2 regions of the Solibacillus silvestris genome follow, and region 2 is predicted to be linked to the other one. Evidence: a T-box and tRNA genes for the amino acid it is inferred to sense, from the RefSeq annotation. Region 2 holds a T-box; the other holds one or more tRNA genes.
What was found. The T-box of region 2 lies ahead of ACTHOQ_RS02940 (valine--tRNA ligase). A T-box ahead of a tRNA ligase gene usually reads a tRNA of that ligase, here a tRNA-Val.
Positions count from the first base shown of each region.

Region 1: it has a tRNA-Val gene. The T-box ahead of ACTHOQ_RS02940 (valine--tRNA ligase) is inferred to sense a tRNA for this amino acid. The anticodon was not compared.

Region 1 covers NZ_JBQCJW010000041.1:13,204-22,387, reverse strand. The annotation lists gene ACTHOQ_RS17075 (SDR family NAD(P)-dependent oxidoreductase) at 1-648, opposite strand, end outside; gene ACTHOQ_RS17070 (HEAT repeat domain-containing protein) at 876-1,328, shown strand; gene ACTHOQ_RS17065 (protein kinase) at 1,762-2,361, opposite strand; gene ACTHOQ_RS17060 (M48 family metallopeptidase) at 2,574-3,842, opposite strand; gene ACTHOQ_RS17055 (hypothetical protein) at 4,013-4,234, shown strand; tRNA gene ACTHOQ_RS17050 (tRNA-Val) at 4,371-4,443, shown strand; gene ACTHOQ_RS17045 (IS4 family transposase) at 4,666-5,745, opposite strand; gene ACTHOQ_RS17040 (S-layer homology domain-containing protein) at 6,082-7,179, shown strand; gene ACTHOQ_RS17035 (ketoacyl-ACP synthase III) at 7,698-8,675, opposite strand; gene ACTHOQ_RS17030 (hypothetical protein) at 8,723-9,064, opposite strand.
Region 2 covers NZ_JBQCJW010000003.1:106,885-116,068, reverse strand. The annotation lists gene ACTHOQ_RS02965 (uroporphyrinogen-III synthase) at 1-493, shown strand, start outside; gene hemB (porphobilinogen synthase) at 490-1,470, shown strand; gene hemL (glutamate-1-semialdehyde 2,1-aminomutase) at 1,472-2,761, shown strand; gene ACTHOQ_RS02950 (alanine racemase) at 2,823-3,482, shown strand; gene ACTHOQ_RS02945 (YszA family small membrane protein) at 3,540-3,731, opposite strand; T-box leader at 3,849-4,241, shown strand; gene ACTHOQ_RS02940 (valine--tRNA ligase) at 4,297-6,939, shown strand; gene ACTHOQ_RS02935 (bifunctional folylpolyglutamate synthase/dihydrofolate synthase) at 7,157-8,428, shown strand; gene ACTHOQ_RS02930 (bifunctional folylpolyglutamate synthase/dihydrofolate synthase) at 8,425-9,184, shown strand, end outside.

The sequences.
Region 1 (9,184 bases), on a different contig from region 2:
TAAGCAGGCGCGCGCAATATCCTCTGGTGTGCCGACACGGTTTGAAAAATGCTGCGAATGGTCGGACGGTTTAAGATCATCGTAGTCCCCCGTTTCAATCCAGCCCGGCGAAATGCAGTTTACCGTTATATTCAACTCACTAAAGGAGCTTGCCAGTGCATGTGTCAGCGCGATAATCCCGCCTTTGGAAGCCGCATAGCTTTCAGAACGCGGCTCGGACATCAATGCACGTGTTGAAGCAAGATTAATAATCGCCCCGCCGCTTTGCATCAGTTTTGCCGCCTCGCGCGAACATAAAAATACGCTGCGCAAATTCGTCTGGATAATGTCATCCCACTCATCCAATGATAGTTCCAGCGGTGAAGCCCATTTTGATTTCCCGGCATTATTGATTAAAATGTGAAGGCCGCCAAAACGACTTGCTGCCATCTCCATCGTTTGCCGAACATTTTCTTCACTGCGCACATCTGTATGCATAAAAACCGCAGAGTGGCCATCCATTAATAGTTCCCCTGCTAATTGGTTACCCAATTCCTGCTCTATATCCGCGATGACGACATTTGCGCCAGCTCTGGCAAAATGAATCGCAATTGAACGACCAATTCCCTGGGCTGCGCCTGTAACAACGACGGTTTTATTTTCAAACATATATTTTTCCTCCTTATCCTATTGCAAAGATTCTTTTGAAAAAAGGGCAAGTCCGTATACCGAACCGCTTGCTCATGCTGTAGTTGAAATCATTATAGTGGATGAACGCCATAGCATGCACATATAAAGAAGCCTGAAATTGCTTCCCCGCCTTATTTCCCCATTTTCATGCTATAATGGACAAAGCGGATCATTGCTAAAAAGGCAATGACAAAGGAGATAAAATCATGAGTCATCATAAACAAGAAACAGCGCAACAGTTACCAGAGAATTTCGGTGAGCTTAAAAAGGCTGTCAACAGAACAGCAGACTGGGAAGAACGTTTAAATGCGGTACAAGAATTAGCGAAATTCAAAACGGAAGAAACGATTAAAATTTTGCAATATGTAGCGAAAGCCGATTTAGTAACAAAAGTTCGCGAAGCAGCAGCCAGCCAATTAAAGGAGATGGGCCAGCAAGCAGAAGCACCGGAAACACCTAAGGGCGAATTGTTCAAAGACCTTCGCAAAATTTTCAGACGCATTAAGAAAAGCCTGCCGCAAGATCACACATATGAGGATTTCAAAGTGAAGCTGGAGAAAATGCGCATCGATATATACAACACATACGAGGGCGAAAAAGGCGCACAATTCGATGTGTGGCTGAAGGATATGTGGGAGACTACTGCAACTCGGAAATAGTATGCTTGCATTTGGAAGGACACGGATTATTTTCGTGTTCTTTTTATTTTCCGGATTTTTGGCTGTAGTGCCCTTATTTACAAACTTCCAATACTGCTACAGTCTGATTCTTTGTTGCGTAAATTATGAAAGTATTTTTTTTGCCTCGAATAATGCGGATTGCCAAAATTGATATGGGGCTTAATTTTAAATAAGCGCCATTCACCCATCTCCCCTCTTTATTGGCACTTATTTTAAAATATGTTGTATATCAATTTTGCCGATTCGAGAAATTTGCGATTTTTTAGCAATACCAATTTTTTTGCCATTTTTAAATTTCATTATTAAGCTAGAAATAAAACGAAAGCGAGGGATCGTCATGCAGATCGAGTTGGATGCAAATGCTAAATAGTGGATTGAGTGCGTTGATATGTATATTTGATGCAAAATTGAATTAATAATCCTTTCCGCAAGTAACACAGCGATTATCTATGTCAGCTTCTCCATACATCCGAAGTTCCTTTTCCACATTACAAACACGGCATTTTTCAAATCGAATTTGAGGAAGAGTACCAGCCTCAGCTAATGGCACCCATTGTTCTTCATACAATTTTTTAGTCATTCCATAGTCAATTAAAACAAGTAGCCCGTCTTCATTCAAACCATAATTTCCGCTATCTTTAAAATCAAAGCCATCCAGCTCTTTATCGATTACATTGAGTGCAGCTTTTAAATCTTCTGTCATTCTCGGATCCATCTCTAAATCAATATCGTATGAGCAGTGATTCATTAAAGGGAGCTGCTCATAAAAAGGCTGCACGACATATTTTTCGCTCATAAAAAGAATTGGTGCGATATGTTTCTCCAGCCCCTGCATTTCCAATGTTTGATACATTTCGTATTCATTTTTACTTTGAGCATAACCAATAGGATGCAAGAATGTTTTAATAACAAGGTTTTCATAACGATAAACTTTTCTTGTCGAACCGATTCCGATCAATTCAGCTTTTTTAATCAAATCATCTGCATTTTCTGCTACATTAGAAATATCCATCTGCTTCATCTCCATATCACTTAATCTATTTATATCAGTCAAACTCATTATACAAAATAATGCATACAAGTTACAAAGTGATATATATGGGTACCGAAGCATTGTTTCTGACGGTTTCCCAGATAAAAAACTCACATCCTTGATACAGAAGGATGTGAGCCGAATTTGGGTTGGTTTAATTCCTATATTTAAAACCAGTCTAGAAAACAAACTTAGTTCTCTTCCTCTTCAGCTTTCTCGGCAACTTTATTGATCCTTTCCAGCATTGGCGGATGGGAGTAGCGGAACCATTTGACAAGTGCTGAAGGGTTTACCTCGCTAAGTCCAGCCTTGGTTAACTGTTGAAACGTCGAAACCGCTGCCTCCGGATTTTGTACGAGTTCCATTGCATATTCATCGGCTCTCACCTCCTGATACCGTGAAACTGCATTTGACAGCGGGCTTGAGAAGAATACGAGAAAAGAAGAGATCAATAAAAATAATGGCAATGAATTCATATTGCCCATTTGCTTAATTTTTAAGATCGATCCATATCGACTGATCATCCAAGGCAAGATTTCCGCAATTAGCCATAGTCCAATGAGCGTCATGAACAAATAGACAGCAATATTTATATAAATATCCTTCAACAAGTAGTGACCCATCTCATGTGCCATTATAAAGAGGATTTCATCATCCGTTAACCGGTTTAGTGTCGTATCCCACAGCACAATTCTGGAATTTTCGCCGATTCCTGTCACATATGCATTTAAAGCATTCGTCTTCTCCGACATATTCACTTCATAAACATGCTCTGAAGGAATATTCGCCTGCTCTGCGAGTGAAAGAATTTTTGTCTCCAATACTTTATCTTTTAGCGGAGAAAAATCATTGTAGATTGGATCGATCACGACGGGTTGGATGAACATAAGGAAAATTGAAAATGGAACAGTTAATGCCCATGTATATAACCACCATCTTTTCGGACTTTTTTTGATGAGCCAATAAAGAACCATTACCATGATCACCGACATCCCAAAATCAAGCCAAAAACCAATCACATTATCCCGCATCCATGAAGAAAAAAGCTGCGTGCTTATACCATAGCTTTTGCTCAGTGTATACCGGTAATAGTCTAGCGGAAATTGGAGGATGAACAATAGCAAGGATAGCAAAAATACATACATTGCCGTTCTCCAAATGGTCCATCTAAATTGTCCGGCGCTCCACTTTTCGAACAAATGCGAAATACCCGTAATCAAAATAACGAAGTAAAGCAGCCATTCCAGCGGCGTTGCTATAAAAAACAGAAAATTTCTTATGTTTGATAACTCTTCACTTAACACCAATTCCTGCGCTGTCAGAAAAGTGCCCGGATCCGCTGCCGTTCCTTGAAGAGCGGCTGGTATCCCGCTATTTTGACCATGGAAAAAATAGAAATACATCGCAATAACATACAGACCAAATACGAGAACAGCCATTAAACCCCATTTTTTCGTCATGCTTTCTACACCTCAATTCATTCGTTCGTTACCCTATCTTATTATTGAAGCCTAGAAATCATTTCCCCCAAGTTTGCCAATCTCCTTATATGACGGTTCTATACGCCCCGGCACCGTCATAAATTGAAAAAAATTCACTCATTCTTTGAGTTTACAAGGAGCGCATAAATATGTTGTTTGCCATTCATTATTTAGAAAATAACACGCCTGTACTCAGTCAATGTTTAGAACGTATACCCGAAGTCGATGAAAATCTAAAAATTAAAGGCCGTAAAGGTAAAGTTGTAAATGTCATTCAAATCGAAGAAAATAAATATCATATTCATGTAATGTTAGAAAAAATAAATAACAAGGATCCATTGCTAAAAGATGATAAAAAGAAAAGACGTTAATGTGTAGGAAGCATGCGCGAAATTTTCATTTTGTAGAAGTAACATTAAAAGTAAAATTATAAAAATTTTATATACCTCTTCCGACTAAAATGCTATGATAATATGTAAGAGCATTGTTATTTTTGTATCTTATCACGGTCTTGTAGCTCAGTTGGGAGAGCACCACCTCGACAAGGTGGGGGTCGCAAGTTCGAGACTTGTCGAGACCATTATTTTAAGTGCCCATAAACGTTGGTATATCAACGTTTATGGGCACTTTTTTTGGGGGGCTATTTACTCATTAAGCCTGAATTTCTGAATTTGTCCGCAAGATTTTTTCCAAATTCCGAACTTTGATTTGGAAACGTTATTTTGTATTAAAACACATTCTCTTCCACTATTTTCATCATCATCTACTTCTTAATTTCATCATACGTGTTGATTAATCAAATTTATCCAGCACTTTCTTGATATATTTCCCGATAAAATGCGAGTATTTTTACCAGGCCAACCCGCCATTCGATGGGCAGGGTAGCACAAAGAAGCTGGCGTGTGAAACCGGTGAAAGATAGACGTCTGCAATTCTTTTTCTTCTGTCCCTCGGTATGCAGAAATTTGAGTAATACGTACGCAATTAACGCCGCAAAAAGCTGGCTGAACACCGCATTTTTGGTCGTGCCAAGTAGCACCGGCAGATTCTGTTCGATCCATCGAAAAAAGGATTCAATTGCCCATCGTTCCTTGTACATGCCTGCGATTTCTTCGACTGTTACGTCACGAAGATTGGTGATGACTCGTACAACCGCCCCTTCATAATCGGTAAATTCCACGACACGGTGCCGTTTTTTTGTCTGGTTTTGTGCAGTTCCCAGTGTACAGGTAAAATCGGCGACGATATTTGACCCTTCAATCGTTGTTCTTTTTAAGGATTTCCTGCGGTTTAATTTGATGTTCTCTTTTAAACGGATAATGAAATCCTGATTTGTATTAGCGTAGCGATCGGCTTTTTCGATTGAAAAATAGGCACGGTCTGCAACAAGGATAAACCGTTTATCCTTGAGCTCCTTCCCGACTGGACCATCGTGTTTTAAGCTGATTGTTTCAACGACCTGCAGAGGCATGCCTGTGCTATTTGTGAAACTGACGTGCAGCTTGATGCCTGAGCAGTCCTCATGATAAAGCGCCCATGGTAAGCGGTTTCTTCCAACTGTAATCGTTGTGGAATCAATGGCCAGCAACTCTTTTTTTATTTTTATTTTATGTTTCGCCGCCCGGTTTAACCGGCCGGCAATCAACTCAAAAATTCGTTTGACGATGAGGTAATTCAGTTCGTCCAACCGTTTGGAAAGCGTGGAATAATCCACGAATTTCAATTCTTTTTCGGTTGCCACATCAGAAGCCGAACGCAAACTTTTCCATTCAAAAGCAGCAGCATCCACAAGATAGTTCAAAAGTTTTGGTACATCACATTTACGAGCCGTATCCTCAAAACCAAATTCAGCGAGAATCCCCACGATTTCGTCCTGTGAAATAAAGTTTTGAAGTAACGTAAAAATCGTGGTATTCGCAAGCCGAGAGATTCCTCCTCGTAAAATTTGGTGTCGTAACTTACATTTTACATGGAATCTCTCTTTTTTGTTGAATTTTATTGGAAAAAACTAGCTAATCAACAGACGTGATTATTTATTTAAGTTTTTAATATTTTTATGCTTTATGAACTAAAGCATAAACAAATTCCCTCCCTAGTGCCTTTTCATATCGGCTAAATCATTATCTCCAGTACACCTCTTCATGCCCTCCATCTGGAAACAATCCCCTATTGTTTTTGTTAACATTCTTGTATACCCTTAATTTATGAGGTGAAAAAAATGATAAAAATAACAAAAACACTCGCTCTATTCGGAGTAATGGGAGGCCTTTTACTTTCTTCGGCAGGCGGCGCTTCGGCAGCAATTGTACATTACAAAGATGTAAAACAGACGGATAATTACTATATTGCTGTTGAAAATCTATTAGAGCAAAAGGCAATTAGTCGTACGCTGGATAACTTCCGCCCAAATGAAAATATTACTCGTGGTCAGGCAGCAAGTATTTTAGCTAAAGTGTTAGGTCTGGATATTAGTAAAGTTAACAATCCAAAATTTAAAGATGTATCAACAGACAATCAATTTTATCCATACATTGCAGCATTGGCTAATGAAGGAATTATTGGCGGGAAAAGTGATGGAACTTTTGGTATTAATGAACCATTAAAGCGCGGTCAAATGTCAGCGATCCTTTTAAACGCTTATGATATCCCAGTTGTTGGTATTCATGATATAAAGCTTCAAAAGTTTAAAGACTTATATAAACATAAAGATATCTCTAGTGATGATATGATCTGGTATTTTTCCCTTTCATTCAGCAATCAATTCTCCCAACAAGCTTATACAATGGATTATTTTGGTTTTGCTTCAGGTTATCCAAAAGAAAAACGTTTCGGGATTAATGTACCTATTAAACGTTCCCAATTTGCGTTGATGATTCATAAACTTCAGAAAAATGAAGGAAAACTTTCTTTCTTCCCTATTAATGAATATAATGCCGGACCATTAACAACATCTTTTAACAACAAAGAGAACATTGTAAAAATTGAAGAAGTAACTGTTGAAGATGAAAGTGTAATTTCAGTTAAATCTTACCTTACTGATAATGACATTAAGGAAAAGCTGTATGTAGAGGGCTATTTAAATATCCATCATAATGGTGATAGAGTCCTAAATGATTACATCGTATTTAATCTTCACAAAGAAGGTATAACGAAAGTGAACATTCCAAATTTAAAAACAAAATTAATTGTTCATGTAAAGGAAGTAAACGGCAAACTTGTTGCAGAATACAGTTTTGAAGAGACACCTGTTCAAGTTCCAACCACTTCCGGAGATACAATAACAGTAACTGCCGACTCAGCAGACATAGCTAAATAATGATGATAAAATCCAGGAGATTCTTTTCTTGGATTTTTCAACGTGAAAGCATGTTCAAAAAAGCCTCCCTCTTTGCGAAAGCGGATTTAAAGCAACACTTTCGTATCCTTGGCCAGCGCCACGACCAGCTCAACAAAGATGGCCGGTACAAGGAAAGGCAATTGGGCACTCGGTTATAGATACCTGTATAAAAACGATGCATAATTGCCAGGAAGAAATCTGTCATTACGCTTTACGAATGCAGCTGTTGAAGGGTACAACAATATAATCAAGGTCTTTAACGTCAACACTATTCCACGCGTAACCCGGAGTGCTATAAGCAACATATTTTTACTGTTTTTTTACAAATCGACAACAGAAGAGTTCAAACATATTCGATATATAGAATATATTTGAACTCTTTATTTGCATATGTTTGAATATCATTGCTCTAACATCAATCATCAATCTTTTTTTTAAAAACAGAAAAAGCGGCAACCTATAAACGCATTAGGGTTGTCGCCTTTAAATTTGTGTTATTAATATTTAAATAACATTGCTACCATTTCGTGACCAGCTCCAATAGTCCAGAACAATACAATGTCACCACGTTTAATACGGCCTGTTTCAATACCTTCATCTAAGCAAACGAAAGGACTGCTAGTAGACGTATAGCCATATCTATCGCCTACATATATAATCTTTTCTTCGGGAATGTCAAAGTGATCTTGAATTTTCGAAATATTCGATAACGCAAATTGCGATAAGCAAAACGAATCAACATCCCCAATCTTTAACCCGTTGTCTTTCAAAAGGCTCTCAATCATCTCACATGCTACTGGAATAGCCATCGCACCGTCAAACGGAGTGAAAACGATATGCTCTTTCTTGCCGATTGTTTGAGAAAAGCCTTCTTTTGGATAAATTATGTTGTGTCTATTCGCTGAATCTACTTCATAGACCGCATCAATAAAACCTATTTCGGCCTCTGCTGTCTTTTCTAGAATTATAGCTGCTGCTGCATCCGAAAAGTTAGCATATGTAAATGCCTGTTCGGGATTGGAAATTAAGCTGTTAGCGTCAGAGCCAATAACTAGAGCGCGGTTAATACGTCGGTTTGCCATCATATAACGTGAGGCGTTTTCCACTGCAACCGTCATGCCCGCGCAATTGGCGTTACTATCAAACATCATTGTATGATTCGATGCACCGATTTCGTGATGCACAAACATCGCATTTGTAGGTAACGTATGCTCTGGCACTTGCGTAGAAAATACAATCATATCAATATCTTTCCCAGTTAATTGAGCCTTTGCCAATACACGTTTAGCTGCTTCAATTCCCATCGTCAGGGAATTTTCGTTATTGTCGATGATATATCGTTCATTTCTTCCCATCGAAGTTAAGAAGCCGGTAATATCTTCTCCTTGCTCTTTAAAATGCTCTAAGTAAAATTCATTCCTTACTAAATTTTCTGGATGATAAATAGCAACGTTTTTTATTTTAATACTCGCCATGCTATGAATTAACTCCTTACTGAACTCATTGTTATTGCTTCTATTTATTAGATTGATTCAACCGTAGCATTTGTAAGTCCAGCGGCATTTGCAAGACGACTTAATTGCATTTTTAACGTTAAATTATTTTCCACTGTAAATTTCACTTGTTTGAATCCTGTTGTTTTATACATTTTCATGACTTCCGTTAAATTCGCTGTCATATCAGCATTCAATAATTGCATTTGTGTACAATCAACTTCTAGATCAAATTCAGATGGTGTGATGGCTTTCATTTTTGAATTATAGTCTGCAACGAATGCATTAGCATCTTCCATTGTCATTTTCCCATTTACAGAAATGTTTACTACTTTTTTTACTGTGTTTACTTGAATACCTGTTTTTTTCATGTTCAATTCTCCTATTGTGTTTGTTGAATTTTGAAATATTCTTTTATGTATAAAGATGCATAAACGCCAGGACAATAGAATTATATCAACATAACATAAAAAACAACAATAGAAATGTCG
Region 2 (9,184 bases):
AGAGTTGCCGCATAAAATTGCTGCAGTTGGCGAGAAAACTGCGGAGCTTTTAGGCAATGCACAATTAAAGGTTCATTTTATGCCAACCGTTTATAGTGCGGATGTGTTCGTGCAGGAGTTTCGAAAGGAATCACAGGAGCGCGTGCTATTTTTGCGCGGATCGATGGCGAAGGCAACAATCCGGGACGGCACGGGTGCTGATGAGTGGACGATATACGAGACGCAGGATTGCCTGAAATATATAGAGCAATTAGAGCAGTGCCTTATTTCCAGCGCCGAGCCTATCGTAATTTTTGCAAGTCCTTCCGCAGTAGATGTATATGCGGAGTATATCGTACCGGATCTGGATTGGTGTTTTGCAAAATTTGCCTCGATTGGTCATGTAACGACAGCTGCTCTCGCAAAATACGGGGTAAAACCCATTGTGCAACCAAAAATCTATACGATGCAAGCTGTAGTCGAGCAGCTCATCTTGGAGGAACAGACAAAATGACAGAACTTTATTTCCAGCGTCACCGTCGCCTGCGCCAAAATGCAGCGATGCGTGCTTTAGTAAAAGAAACGCACCTACAAAAAGAAGACCTGATTTATCCATTATTTATTATTGAGGGCGAAAATATTAAAAATGAAGTAAGTTCAATGCCAGATGTATTTCAGCTTTCTTTGGACAATTTAGCTGAAGAAGTGGATGAAATTGTCGATTTAGGCATTCGTGCAGTATTATTATTCGGTATTCCAGCTGAAAAGGATGCAGTAGGTACAGGCGCGTTCCATGATCATGGGATTGTTCAAGAGGCGACACGGTTAATTAAAGAGCGTCACCCGGAACTTTTAGTAGTAGCGGATACATGCTTATGCGAATTTACCGATCACGGACATTGTGGGGTCATTGAAGGCGAACAAGTTTTAAATGATCCATCACTTGATGTATTGGCTCGTACAGCTGTTTCGCAGGCTAAAGCAGGCGCGGACATTATTGCACCATCGAACATGATGGACGGCTTTGTTACTGCGATTCGCGCAGGGCTGGATGCAGCAGGCTTCGAGCATATTCCGATTATGTCCTATGCGGTGAAATACGCATCAAGCTATTACGGGCCATTCCGTGAAGCGGCAGAAGGGGCACCACAATTCGGTGACCGCAAAACGTATCAGATGGATCCTTCCAACCGAATGGAAGCGATGCGTGAAGCAACATCTGATGTAGAGGAAGGCGCGGATTTCCTCATAGTGAAGCCGGCATTAGCTTATATGGATATTATTCGCGATGTGAAAAACAGTTTTCCGCTGCCTGTCGTTGCCTATAATGTATCAGGCGAATATTCGATGGTTAAAGCAGCCGCAGCGAATGGCTGGATTGACGAAAAAGCAGTTGTACTTGAAACATTATTAGGTATGAAGCGTGCGGGATCGGATTTAATTATTACTTATCATGCAAAAGACGTATGTCGTTGGTTGGAGGAGAAATAATATGCGCAGTTATGAAAAATCGAAAGCAGCTTTTACAGAAGCCGTTGATTTAATGCCAGGCGGGGTAAACTCGCCAGTACGTGCGTTCAAATCGGTGAATCTGGACCCGATTTTCATGGAATCGGGAAAAGGCGCCGTTATTAAAGATATTGATGGCAATGAATATATTGACTATGTACTATCATGGGGACCGCTTATTTTAGGACATGCACACCCGGAAGTTGTTGCGGCAATTCAAGAGCAAGCAGCTAAAGGGGCTTCATTTGGGGCGCCGACTGTTTCTGAAAACAAATTGGCAAAGCTTGTAATGGACCGTCTGCCATCTGTAGAAATGATTCGCTTCGTTTCTTCAGGCACGGAAGCTACGATGTCGGCATTGCGTTTGGCGCGCGGCTTTACAGGGCGCGATAAAATTTTGAAATTCGAAGGCTCATACCACGGTCACGGGGATTCATTATTAATTAAAGCGGGCTCAGGTGTTGCAACGCTTGGTTTGCCGGATTCACCTGGTGTACCGGCAGATATCGCTAAAAATACGCTGACAGTCGCGTACAACGATCTGGAATCAGCAAAAGTAGTATTCGAGAAGTTCGGTTCGGATTTAGCTGCCGTTATTTTAGAGCCGGTAGCCGGGAATATGGGTGTTGTTCCGCCACAAAAAGGCTTTTTGGAAGGATTGCGCAAGCTTACTGAAGAAAATGGTACATTATTAATCTTTGATGAAGTTATGACAGGTTTCCGTGTTGACTACGGATGTGCACAGGAATACTATGGAATTGCACCAGACCTTACTTGTTTAGGAAAAGTAATCGGCGGAGGTTTGCCAGTAGGCGCATTCGGCGGAAAGCGCGAAATTATGGAAAAAATAGCTCCTGCAGGTCCGATTTACCAAGCAGGGACATTATCGGGTAACCCGCTTGCGATGACAGCAGGATATGAAACATTATCCCGTCTGAATAAGGAATCGTATACGTATTTCCGTAAACTCGGCGACCAATTGGAAGAAGGATTCCGTGCCGCAGCGACGAAATATAATATTCCGCATACAGTGAATCGTGCAGGGTCGATGATTGGTTTCTTCTTCACAAATGAAGATGTAATCGATTTTGAAACAGCAAAAAGCTCTGATTTGGAACTGTTTGCAGAATACTTTAAATTAATGGCGGAAGAGGGCATTTTCCTGCCCCCATCCCAGTTTGAAGGATTATTCATTTCAACAGCGCATACAGAACAGCATATCGCCAAAACGGTTGAAGCATTCCACCGTGTATTTGAAAAATTGGCCCGGTAATCTATTAAGAACTCATAAATCCCCTTTCTATGCATAATGTAAACGTAGGAGGGGATTTTTTATGCAACAGTGGGAAATGAACGAGATGTTCACATTTCCGAAGCAATTAGGAAATGTCCTAGCAAATTCCAAAATAGTTGTCGAACCGAAATGGCATGAGGAAACCAAGGATGATTCAATTGTATTAAGAGGCATTTATGTATTAAAAGGAAATATCCAATTTGATCATGTACCAAGGGAAGAGGAAATAGAGGAAGGCATTTATATCGAGCATATGGATATTGAAAAAGATCATGGCTATTTTGAATACGCCTTGCCATTTGCCATCGATTTTCCGAATGATGACATCGGAAATATTTCTCTTCGCATAAAGGATGTGAAAATCGAACCGAATAATGGTTGCTGCTTATGTAGCTGGCATGTTCATTGCGATATGGAAAAGAATGTACAAGCAATCGCGGAAGTCAGCGAAAAAGCTGAAATCGCTGAAAACGCGGAAGTCCTTGAAATCACGGAAAATGCTGAAATCGTCGAAATGACCGAAGCTGCCGAGCCGGTGCAACAACCTTCTATTGAAGAACATATAGTACTGGCTGAAGCGGACCTGCAAGCTGAGCTACAGCAAGAAACACCGCCAGTTCAGCTTGTTTCAGAAGAGCTTGATTTTTTGGAGCAACTGGCCGATGCATACAGCCGTGTCCAAATCCAAGTGAAAAAATAAAAAAACGGTTCCGTAAGTCGCTTATCTTACGGGACCATTTCATTTTCCGAAAGGATTTTAAATGAAGTCTGTTAATAATAAGTAACAGATTAAAATAAGGACCGCCAATAATAATATATCGCCTGTTGTCGGGACTATGATTGTTCGGATTGCTTGAAAAACAGTTAGCGGAATAATGCAGTGCTTCATATAAAAGCGGAGTTTTCGCAACCATGGCGGCAACAAGTACGGATTATAATTTTTTCGCAATTTCCAAACCCCTTTTGCATAGTATATGTAAACATAATAAAAAACGTGTTTTTGCATAATGCAATCCGGCACTTGAAATTTCGCAAAAAACAGCTTAAAATAAATTGCAACAATATAATTGAAGCGATGAACAGGAAGAGTATGTATGCTCATGATGCACAGAGAGGAAACGGCAGCTGGAAAGTTTCTGCATCGTCCGTACAGAAGGTAGCCTAGGAGCTGACTTAGTGAACGAATTAGTAGCTAAGTTCCGGTTAAACACCGTTATCGAATGAAGTGCCGTTTGGGCATTGCAACGCCGCATATTCACATTGTATGCGAGCGCTTGACTTTTTAATATGAAAGGTCAAAAGAAAGCGCTTGTCAGACAAGAAACGCAGCCGAGCGAAGACGCAAATTGAACGCATAGTTCATGAGCGGACGAGTGAAGCGAATGACGAAGTATGCGGACGCTTGACTTGACCGACGGAATTAAAGGTGGTACCGCGAACTAACTCCCTCGTCCTTTTTTATAGGCGAAGGGAGTTTTTTATTTTAGTTGAATTTATTTTAAGGAGAGATTCACATGACGGAAATCACAATGCCAACAAAGTATGATCCAAAGTCAACAGAAGCCGGCCGCTATGAATGGTGGCTGAACGGCAAATTTTTCGAAGCAGATCCAACAAGCGATAAAGAACCATATTCCATCGTTATTCCACCACCGAACGTAACAGGGAAATTGCATCTCGGCCATGCATGGGATACAACATTACAGGATATTTTAATCCGCATGAAGCGCATGCAAGGCTATGACGCGCTATGGCTGCCTGGTATGGACCATGCAGGGATCGCAACACAGGCGAAAGTGGAGGAGCAATTGCGCGGTGAAGGCATTTCCCGCTACGATCTTGGCCGTGAAAAATTCCTTGAAAAAACATGGGAATGGAAAGAAGAATACGCTTCCCACATCCGTGCGCAATGGGCGAAGCTAGGCTTAGGGCTGGATTATTCAAAAGAGCGCTTCACATTGGATGAAGGTTTATCAGAAGCGGTAAAAGAGGTTTTCGTAAAGCTGTACGAAAAAGGCTATATTTACCGCGGCGAACGCATTATCAACTGGGACCCTGCGGCAAAAACAGCCCTTTCCGACATCGAAGTTATCCACAAAGAAGTAGAGGGCGCATTTTACCATATGGAATACCCGCTGGCAGACGGCTCTGGTAAATTGCGTGTCGCAACGACGCGTCCTGAAACAATGCTTGGCGATTCAGGTGTTGCTGTACATCCAGAAGATGAGCGCTATGCACACTTAGTAGGAAAAACGGTAATTTTACCAATCGTAGGACGCGAAATTCCAATCGTGGCAGATGACTATGTGGATATGGAATTCGGCACAGGTGTTGTAAAAATGACGCCGGCACATGACCCGAATGACTTTGAAGTTGGGAACCGTCATAATTTAGAGCGTATTTTAGTAATGAACGAAGACGGCACGATGAATGAGCTTGCCGGAAAATATAATGGAATGGACCGATTCGAATGCCGTAAGCAAATTGTGGCGGACTTGCAAGAAGCGGGTGTATTAATCGAAATCGAGCCGCATGTGCACCAAGTAGGTCATTCAGAGCGCACAGATGCAGTAGTAGAGCCTTACCTTTCAAAACAATGGTTCGTTAAAATGGCGCCATTGGCTGAAGAAGCATTAAAAATACAGGCAGAAGAAAACGAAAAAGTAAACTTCGTGCCAAATCGTTTCGAAAACACATATAACCGCTGGATGGAAAATATCCATGACTGGTGTATTTCCCGCCAATTATGGTGGGGGCACCAAATTCCGGCTTGGTACAATAATGAAACTGGCGAAATCTATGTTGGAAAAAATGCGCCTGAAGATAAGGAAAACTGGACACAAGACGAAGATGTTCTTGATACATGGTTCTCATCCGCATTATGGCCATTTTCTACAATGAACTGGCCGAATGAGGAAGATGCGTTATATAAACGCTACTATCCGACAAATACGCTAGTAACTGGCTATGACATTATTTTCTTCTGGGTAAGCCGCATGATCTTCCAAGGAAAAGAATTTACCGGGCAACGTCCATTTAAAGACGTATTAATCCACGGTTTAGTGCGTGATGAAGAAGGACGCAAAATGTCTAAATCGCTTGGCAATGGTGTTGACCCGATGGATGTGATTGACCAATATGGCGCGGATTCATTGCGTTACTTCCTTGCGACAGGTTCATCTCCAGGGCAAGATTTACGCTACTCAACAGAAAAAGTAGAATCGACATGGAACTTTGTAAATAAAATCTGGAACGCATCCCGTTTTGCATTGATGAATATGGAAGGCTTAACATACGGGCAAATCGATTTAACAGGTGATCTTTCAACAGCGGATAAATGGATTCTTTCCCGCCTGAATGAAACGATTGAACGTGTAACAGCATTATCTGATAAATATGAGTTCGGTGAAGTCGGCCGTGAATTGTATAATTTTATTTGGGATGATTTCTGTTCCTGGTATATCGAAATGGCGAAATTACCATTATACGGTGAAGACGAAGCTGCCAAATTAACGGCGCGTTCGGTGCTTGCCTACGTATTGGATAACACAATGCGTTTACTTCACCCATTAATGCCGTTCGTTACAGAGGAAATTTGGCAGCATTTGCCGCATGAAGGGGAGTCAATTACAGTTGCTGCATGGCCGACTGTAAATCCGGCATTCAACTTTACGGCAGAAGCAGGCGATATGCAGCTATTAATGGATATTATCCGTTCAGTACGTAATATCCGTGCAGAAGTGAACACGCCGATGAGCAAAAAAGTAGCGATGACGATTTCAGCAAAAGATGATCAAACAGCGGCTATACTTGAAGCGAACAAAGGCTATATCGAAAAATTCTGTAATCCGGAAGGCTTAACAATCGGCGCGCAGCTTGAAGCGCCGGCACAGGCGATGTCAGCAGTAGTTTCAGGGGCGGAAATCTTCATGCCATTAGCAGGCTTAATCAATATTGAAGAAGAAATCGCCCGCCTTGAAAAAGAGCTGGACAAATGGGCGAAAGAAGTTAAATTAGTTTCCGGCAAATTATCGAACGAACGGTTTGTTTCAAAGGCGCCGGAAGCTTTAGTAGCGGCAGAACGCGAAAAATTGGCGGACTATGAAGAGAAATTCGCGACGGTTGAAAAGCGTATTGCAGAATTGAAAAATATGTAATTGTAATTGGGAATGGGCTGCGCAAAAAGAGAAGTATTTTGCGCAGCCCTTCTTCTGATGAAAATACGCTAAATAACTTGCCTATGAAGCGGCCATAATCAATTGCCGCCATGTTCGGCATAAAGTTCGTCCTTAAAGGCATTTTTCGAAAAACCTTTTTTTAATTTCGCTATAATTGAATATATTACATAACAGCATCAATAGGGAGAGGAAATAGATGTTTCAAAAGATCGAGCAATGCACGGATTTTATTTTCCGGTTAAAAGCGAGCGAGTATAAAGGAGAGCCACTGCAGTCAGCCCATATTATTTTAAATGTGCTCGGCAACCCTGAACAAAAAACAAAATTTATTCATTTTGCTGGTTCGAATGGAAAAGGCTCCACATTAAATGCAGTGCGGGAAATTTTAATGGAGCATGGCTTAACGGTCGGTGCCTTTATATCCCCGCATTTGGAGCGCGCGAATGAACGTGTGACGGTAAATAAGCAACCGATTTCCGATGCCGACTTTTTGCGCATAGCGAACATGCTTGCCCGGATTATCGAGGAAAAGCTGGATGGGAAATTTCCGAGTTTTTTTGAATTCATGACATTAATAGCCCTACAGTATTTTTCGGAGCAGCAATTGGATGTTGCATTGCTCGAAACAGGGATTGGCGGGCGTTTAGATTCTACAAATGTTGTTACACCGGAAGTGAGCGTCATTACGACGATTTCATTGGAGCATACGGACATGCTTGGCGGGACATATGCAGAAATCGCATCGGAAAAAGCGGGTATTATCAAAACGATGAAGCCTGTAGTCGTCGGTGTAAAAAATACGGAAGCGCTTGCGGTAATTAAAGAAACGGCAACAAATTTATGCGCGTCCATTTATACGCTGGGCGAGCAATTTTATGTTGAAAAGAAGACAGGTGCCGATTTTGACTATATTTCAAATATGAAAATCGAAAATATTGAGCTTGCAATGGTTGGTGACCATCAAATTTCCAATGCGGCACTGGCGATTACCGCCGCAAATTTATTTTTGCCGGCAATGGATGCGCAAAAAGTAAAGAATGCGCTCCAGAAAGCGAAATGGGAAGGCCGGTTTGAGCAAGTCCGGCACAATATTATTTTAGACGGCGCGCATAATTCAGAAGGGACGGCTGCTTTAATCGATACGTTAAAAAAAACGGCGCCGCATAAAAAGGTGAAGTTTGTATATGCGGCATTACAGGATAAGGACCATGCCATAAGCATTGAATTAATGGATGAGGCGGCGACTGAAATGCACTTCACCGAAATCGGTTTACCGCGTGCTGCAACAGCCGAACAGCTTTTCGAACAAAGCAAGCATGCGAATAAGTTTTGCCATAAAAATTGGAAGCAGCTGCTGGACGAGGAAATGGAGCGATTGGCGGACGATGAACTATTTGTCATTACCGGGTCTTTATATTTTATTGCTGAAGTGCGCAGTCTTTTTGTGAAAAGGGGATGGATTGAATGATACCTCTGCTGCATATATATAAGAAGCGTTGGCAAGTGGAAAGTGATCATGCCATTAAGCCTGGGCTGACCGCTATTGAAACAGCGTTAAGTAAGCTGGGTCATCCTGAAAAGCGATTGGAAGTTGTGCATTTTGCCGGAACGAACGGAAAAGGCTCGACATTGGCATTTGTGGAAGGGATGGCAAGGGCTTACGGATTGTCGGTCGGCAAGTTTATGTCGCCTTGTATTGTCGATGTCCATGATCAAATCCAAATTGATGGAAAGCCTATTTCAAGTGAGCAAATGGATTGTATGTTTAAGCGAATAGCAGAGGCAGGGCTTAGCGGGGAACTAACGGACTTTGAGCTATTAACGACCGCTGCGTTTTTATATTTTGCTGACCAAAAGCCCGATCTAGTGTTAATTGAGGCAGGGATGGGCGGAAGAGAGGACAGTACAAATGTTGTCACACCGATTGTTTCTGTCGTACCGAGCATTGCGTTGGAGCATACAAACTTTTTGGGGGATACATTGACAAGCATTGCACACCATAAAGCGGGCATATTCAAACAAAATCGCCCTGCTGTAATAGGAGAAATGGCAAAAGACGCTACGCAAGTTTTTGAACAAGAGGCAAAGGCGAAACATGTATCTCTTCTGGCATATAACACGCATTTTACCGTAACGAAAAGTAAAGGCGCAGAGACATACGAAAATTTCTCGCGGCAATTAAGGGTAACAGATTTGCGGCGTCAGCTTTTAGGAATGCATCAAG